Regions from separate parts of the Pseudomonas sp. ADAK18 genome, predicted to be linked through region 3. Evidence: predicted binding sites of a transcription regulator. Region 3 holds the regulator's gene; each other region holds the start of a gene.
What was found. Region 3 encodes FliA, which starts transcription of late flagellar genes. Its sites were predicted from a motif close to CTAAAGTTTNNNNNNNNNNNGCCGNTAA; they were not measured.

Region 1 (2,270 bases), 1.1 Mb from region 3:
AACGGCTCTTCTTCCCGGGCAATGTGCAGCACTTTGACCAGCAGGCGTTGCTCGTTCAGCAGCAGGGTGTAGCCCTGTGAGACCCAGATTGGCAGGCGCCAGGCTTCGGTCAGGCCCAGGCACAACTCCAGCAGACGCACGCCGAACAATTCCCGTTCGACCTTGTAGGCCGACTGGCCTTTGTGGATCACCCGCAGTTCCCATTCCTCCAGCAGCTTGGGATAGGCAATCGCCATCGGCCACAGTGGCGATAGAAACAGCAAGCTGCCCCAATGAATGTCTTGCCACAACCGCGCCAGGCGACTGGCGAACAGGCCATTGGCTTGTTGCGAGGCGTGCTGGCTGATCATTTGCAATTGGCGCAGGGCCACAGGGATTTCATTGAGGGGTATGGACGGCAGGCGGGCGAGCAACTCTGCGGTGCGTTCAAGACCTAGGCGGTTGATTGCCACCTCAAGGTTTTCCGCCGGTTCTGACAGGCTGCCATGGGTGTGATGGTTCGCTTCGCGCATCACACTGAGTACCAGTGCCGGGCTGTTTTGCATCAGCTCAGCAATCTCTCTCAATGATCGGCGGCTGTCGCCGATGGCTTTGCACACTCGCTCGTGGCTCGCCTGGGGAACAGGCAGCGCAACCTCGTCCAGCCGCTTTATCCAGCCGGCAATCGTGTTGGGTTTGGGAGTTGGAGCTGTCGTTTCATTAGCCATGATTAGCGCGCGATCATCACTTGCGGTCAACACGCCCGGAGCGGGCCGAACTGGCTTTTCGCCTTAACGGGCTATAGTCTGGCGCAGATTTGCCGATAAGTAGAAGAAGAGTTTTCAGATCTTCCGAATATGTCCATGAACCCGACGGCACAAGTACTCATCCCCTATGGCTAAAATTATCGGCATCATCGTCGTCATCGCGAGCGTGCTCGGCGGATACGTCCTTTCCCACGGTAAAATTGCAGCGCTGATCCAGCCCTTCGAAGTGCTGATTATTGGCGGTGCGGCATTCGGTGCATTTCTGCAAGCCAACCCTGGCTACATGACCATGCACGTGATCAAGAAGTCGCTGGGCATGTTCAGCTCGCGCTTCTCCCACACGTTCTATCTGGAAGTGTTGGGGCTGATCTACGAGATTCTCAACAAGAGCCGCCGCGAAGGCATGATGGCCATCGAAGGTGACATCGAGGACGCTGCGGCGAGCCCGATTTTCGCCAAGTACCCGGCCGTGCTCAAAGACGAACGCATGACCGCCTATATCTGCGATTACCTGCGCATCATGTCCTCCGGCAACATGGCTCCCCATGAGCTGGAAGGCCTGTTCGACATGGAATTGTTCAGCTTGAAAGAAGAGCTTGAACACCCTTCCCACGCCGTGACCGGCATCGCCGACGGCATGCCTGGTTTCGGTATTGTGGCGGCGGTTCTCGGGATCGTGGTGACCATGGCATCCCTCGGCGAAGGCGACCAGAAAGCTATCGGCATGCACGTGGGTGCGGCACTGGTGGGGACCTTCTTCGGTATTCTTGCCGCCTATGGTTTCTTCGGCCCTCTGGCGACTTCGCTGGCCCATGATGCCAAGGAAGAGCTGAATGTTTACGAGGCGATCAAGGCCTCTCTGGTGGCCTCGGCTTCCGGTATGCCGCCGTCCCTGGCGGTGGAGTTCGGGCGCAAGGTTCTGTATCCAAAGCACCGTCCGAGCTTTGCCGAGCTGGAACAAGCAGTTCGCGGTCGCTAAGTCATGGAAAACAACCAGCCAATCATTATCAAGCGCGTCAAGCGCTTCGCTGCGGGGCATCACGGCGGCGCTTGGAAAATCGCTTTCGCCGACTTTGCGACGGCGATGATGGCGTTCTTCCTGGTGCTGTGGCTGATGTCCACCGCCACGCCGGAACAGAAGATCGCCATCGCTGGGTACTTCAAGGATCCCATCGGCTTCTCCGAGAGCGGCACCCCCTTTGTGATCGACCTGGGCGGTTCGCCGCAACTGGCGCCCGAACGCACGATCAACCCGGAAGTGAAGACCGAGTCGCCCCAGGAAAATATTCCCATCGAGCGTGACACCGTCGAAAGCATGGCCGAACAGGTCGAGCACGAACGGCTGGAGTTGCTCCTGCAAGAATTGCAGAAAAAGGTCGACGAGAATCCGCAGTTGGAGAAGTTCAAGGATCAGATCCTGTACCAGATCACTCCTGATGGTTTGCGCATCCAGATCATGGACGCCGCCAACCGGCCAATGTTTGACTCCGGCAGCGCGCGCTTGAAACCGTACTTCGAGGACAT
Region 2 (2,270 bases), 1.5 Mb from region 3:
GGCCTTGCAGGCGCTCGATCATGGACTGGATTTCAGCGGTGGATTTTTGCGTACGTTGGGCCAACAATCGCACCTCATCGGCGACCACTGCAAAACCGCGGCCTTGTTCACCGGCGCGTGCCGCCTCGATGGCGGCATTGAGGGCCAGCAGGTTGGTCTGGTCGGCGATGGAACGTATCACTTCCAGCACACCACCGATCTGGGTGCTTTCGCTGGACAGAGTGCGGATCACCTCCACGGCCTGGTTGATGGTGCTGGACAACTGATCGATCTGCCTCAGGCTGCCGTCGATATTGACTTGGCCTTGCTCAGCCTGGGCTTGAGCGTCGCGCATTTCGCTGGCGGCGTGCTCGGCGTTCTTGGCGACGTCCTGTACACCATAGGTGACCTCGTTGATAGCCGTGGCCACCAGTTCCATTTGCTGGGACTGCTGCTGGCTGCGGTCATGGGCCTGGCTGGCATTGCTGCCCAACTCTGCGGACGACTGGCCCAGGGCATTGGCGCAGCTCTGCAACTGCCCAACCACCTGGCGCAACTTGGCGGTGAAGCTATTGAAGTGCTGGGCTAGTTGGGTGACTTCGTCCTGGCCATGAGTGTCGAGGCTACGGGTCAGGTCACTTTCGCCGCTGGCGATATTGGCCATGGCGTTAACCGCCTCTTGCAGTGGACGCACGATACTGCGGGCGATCAGCACCACCAGCAGGGCCATGATCACGGCAATCCCCACGCCAATCGCCGAGGCTTTCCATACCTGACCGCGAAATTCGGCTTGTACGTCATCGACGTAGACGCCGGAGCCGATGATCCAGCCCCAGGGTTCGAATAACTGGATATAGGAGGTCTTTTCTACCGGCGCGTCGGCTCCCGGTTTCGGCCAGCGATAGTTGACGATCCCGGCGCCCTTGGCCTTGGCCAGGATGACAAACTCATTGAACACTGCAAAACCGTCTGGGTCGCGAATGGCCGACAGGTTCTGGCCGTCAAGCTTAGGGTTGGCCGCGTGCATGATCATCACCGGCGTCAGGTCGTTGATCCAGAAGTAATCGTCGTGGTCATAACGCAGGCCGCGCACCACTCTCAAGGCTTGTTTTTGCGCAGCGTCGCGAGTCAGAACGCCCGTGGTTTCCAGGGCATGGTAGTAGGCCAGGACCCCATTGGCGGTCTGCACCACGTGTTGGGTTTGTTGGCTCTTGGCCTGATAAAGGCCGTCATGGACCTGCTTGAGCATCAGCAGGCCCAGCGTCAGCAGCATCAATACGGCGACGATCAGGATCAGCCAAAGGCGGCGGCTGATCGACATGGTGCGCAAACTGTTCATGGTCCAATCACTCCGTGTTCTTATAGTTTTTGGTGCTGCATCCATCTGTATTTCAATATCGCAAAGCGAAAAACGAGCTTGTCTGATAGGCTTTCGGCCCGGAATCAAAAAACCTGAGTCCTGCCTGATTTTTCACGGAATTTTCGCAGTTCGGTGTTGATTTTTTTTGCGCTGGTTTTCAGTGCACTCTTCGTTAGTGAACCACTAAGAAATATCAACGAGGCATGCAGCAGACATGACCTCATGGGGGAAGCATGGATCTTTGGACTGCCGCACAGGCATTGATACTTGGCGTTGTCGAAGGACTGACGGAGTTTTTACCGATCTCCAGTACCGGTCACCAGATTATCGTCGCCGACTTGATCGGTTTCGGTGGCGAGCGATTTGAAGCGTTTAATATCATCATCCAACTGGGCGCCATCCTGGCCGTGGTCTGGGAGTTTCGACGCAAGATTCTTGATGTGGTTGTCGGCTTGCCCACCCAGCGCAATGCCCAACGGTTCACCCTTAACCTGCTGATCGCCGTCTTGCCAGCGGTGGTGTTGGGAGTGATTTTTGCCGATCTGATCAAGCACTACCTGTTCAACCCGATCACCGTGGCCACGGCGCTGGTGGTGGGCGGCATCATCATGCTGTGGGCTGAGCGCCGGCAGCATGAAGTACACGCCGAAACTGTCGATGAGATCACCTGGAAAGATGCCCTCAAGGTGGGTTTTGCCCAGTGTCTGGCGATGATTCCAGGCACCTCCCGCTCCGGCGCCACAATCATTGGCGGTCTGCTGTTTGGTCTGTCGCGCAAGACCGCTACCGAGTTTTCGTTCTTCCTGGCGATGCCAACCATGGTCGGTGCTGCGGTCTATTCGGGCTACAAATACCGTCACCTGTTCCAGCCCGATGACCTGCCGGTGTTCGCCATTGGATTTGTCACCTCGTTCATCTTCGCGATGATTGC
Region 3 (2,270 bases):
TCTGCTGGGACTGACACCCAAACATACCCTGGCCGATGTCATCGAAGGCCGCTGTGAGCTGCGCGACGTATTGTTGCAGGGCCCTGGTGGTATCCGCATCGTGCCGGCTGCCTCAGGCACCCAGAGCATGGTGCATCTGAGCCCGGCGCAGCATGCCGGCCTGATCCAGGCCTTCAGTGACATTGGCGACAACCTCGACGTGCTGGTGATCGACACCGCCGCCGGGATCGGTGAGTCCGTGGTCAGCTTCGTGCGCGCCGCGCAAGAAGTACTGCTGGTGGTGTGCGACGAACCCACCTCGATCACCGACGCTTACGCCCTGATCAAACTGCTTAACCGTGACTACGGCATGAACCGCTTCAGGGTGCTGGCCAACATGGCCCAAAGCCCGCAAGAAGGGCGAAACCTGTTCGCCAAGTTGACCAAGGTCACGGATCGCTTCCTCGATGTCGCCTTACAATACGTCGGCGCAGTTCCCTATGACGAGTGTGTGCGCAAGGCTGTGCAAAAGCAGCGTGCAGTCTATGAAGCGTTCCCTCGTTCGAAGTGCGCACTGGCGTTCAAGGCTATTGCCCAGAAGGTCGATACGTGGCCACTGCCCGCCAATCCCCGGGGGCATCTGGAGTTTTTCGTCGAGCGATTGGTGCATCAGACGAGCGCAGGACCGGTGCTATGACATCCAGCGGCTACAACCTTTACAAGAAGTCGGCACGTGACAGCCAAGGCGAATTGATCGAGCGCTATGCGCCACTGGTCAAGCGCATTGCCTATCACTTGCTGGCCCGATTGCCCGCCAGTGTCCAGGTCGAAGACCTGATCCAGGCCGGGATGATCGGCTTGCTTGAAGTGTCGACCAAATACGACGCGAGCAAGGGTGCGAGTTTCGAGACGTATGCGGGTATCCGCATCCGTGGTGCGATGCTCGACGAGGTCCGTAAAGGTGATTGGGCGCCGCGTTCGGTCCACCGCAATACCCGGATGGTGAGTGACGCCATTCGCTCAATTGAAGCAAAAACCGGTCGCGACGCTAAAGATCACGAAGTTGCGGCCGAACTCCAATTGAGTCTCGACGATTACTACGGGATTTTGAACGATACCTTGGGCAGTCGCCTGTTCAGTTTCGACGACCTTTTGCAGGACGGCGAACATGAGGGGCTGCACGAGGACGGCGCGAGTGCTCATCTCGAACCGTCACGCGATCTGGAAGATGAACGCTTCCAGAGCGCACTGGCGGACGCGATTGCCAATTTGCCGGAGCGTGAGCGACTGGTGTTGGCGCTGTACTACGACGAAGAGCTGAACCTCAAGGAAATCGGTGAAGTCCTGGGGGTCAGCGAATCGCGGGTCAGCCAGTTACACAGCCAGTGCGCGGCCCGCTTGCGGGGGCGTTTGGGAGAGTGGCGAGCGCGCTGACAGGCAGTGTGGGGACACTGCGAATGATACCGTCCGGGCCAAAAGCCCTGGCGGTTTCAACCCGTGGTGCGCCTCAGTAGTCCTTATTTGTAACGCCTGAATGATTGAAATGGCGCGCCCAGGTGCTGGACGCGTTTAAGACTGCTTGGAGGTCGAATTGGACAAGAACATGAAAATCCTCATCGTTGATGACTTCTCAACGATGCGGCGGATCATAAAAAACCTGTTGCGTGACCTTGGGTTCACTAACACGGTCGAGGCGGATGACGGCACCACGGCGATTCCGATCCTCAACAGCGGGAGCATCGACTTTCTGGTAACCGACTGGAACATGCCGGGCATGACCGGTATCGACTTGCTGCGCCACGTGCGCGCCGATGAAAAACTGCGCAGCCTTCCTGTGCTGATGGTGACCGCCGAAGCCAAGCGTGAACAGATCATTGAAGCCGCCCAGGCTGGGGTCAACGGTTACGTGGTCAAGCCATTCACTGCATTGGCCTTGAAAGAGAAGATCGAAAAAATCTTCGAACGCATCGGTCATTGATGTCGCCACGGGGGAGCTATGGAGCATAACGAATCATCACAGGCCGACTTCGAGTCGACCCTGAAAAAGCACGCTCACCAGTTGGTTGAAAGCCTTGAAAAAGGCCAGTTCGGCGACGCGGTGCAGTTGATCCATGAGCTCAATCAGACCCGTGATCGTGGCCTGTACCGGGAAGTCGGCAAGCTGACACGCGAGTTGCACAGCGCCATCGTCAACTTCCAGATTGACCCGCACATGCCGCAGGCCGAGGAAGTCTCGCAGATCACCGATGCCACCGAACGCCTGTCTTATGTGGTCAGGCTGACTGAGGCGG

Region 1: a site for FliA is predicted at 779-806, ahead of motA (flagellar motor stator protein MotA). Genes of this name have one in related genera too.
Region 2: a site for FliA is predicted at 1,409-1,436, ahead of HKK55_RS10740 (methyl-accepting chemotaxis protein). Genes of this name have one in related genera too.

The regions. Positions count from the first base shown of each region.
Region 1 covers NZ_CP052859.1:6,278,821-6,281,090, forward strand. Annotated here, with positions in the region: gene HKK55_RS28295 (HDOD domain-containing protein) at 1-707, opposite strand, end outside; gene motA (flagellar motor stator protein MotA) at 874-1,725, shown strand; gene motB (flagellar motor protein MotB) at 1,729-2,270, shown strand, end outside.
Region 2 covers NZ_CP052859.1:2,392,187-2,394,456, reverse strand. Annotated here, with positions in the region: gene HKK55_RS10740 (methyl-accepting chemotaxis protein) at 1-1,318, opposite strand, end outside; gene HKK55_RS10735 (undecaprenyl-diphosphate phosphatase) at 1,573-2,270, shown strand, end outside.
Region 3 covers NZ_CP052859.1:928,603-930,872, forward strand. Annotated here, with positions in the region: gene fleN (flagellar synthesis regulator FleN) at 1-676, shown strand, start outside; gene fliA (RNA polymerase sigma factor FliA) at 673-1,413, shown strand; gene HKK55_RS04290 (chemotaxis response regulator CheY) at 1,583-1,957, shown strand; gene HKK55_RS04295 (protein phosphatase CheZ) at 1,976-2,270, shown strand, end outside.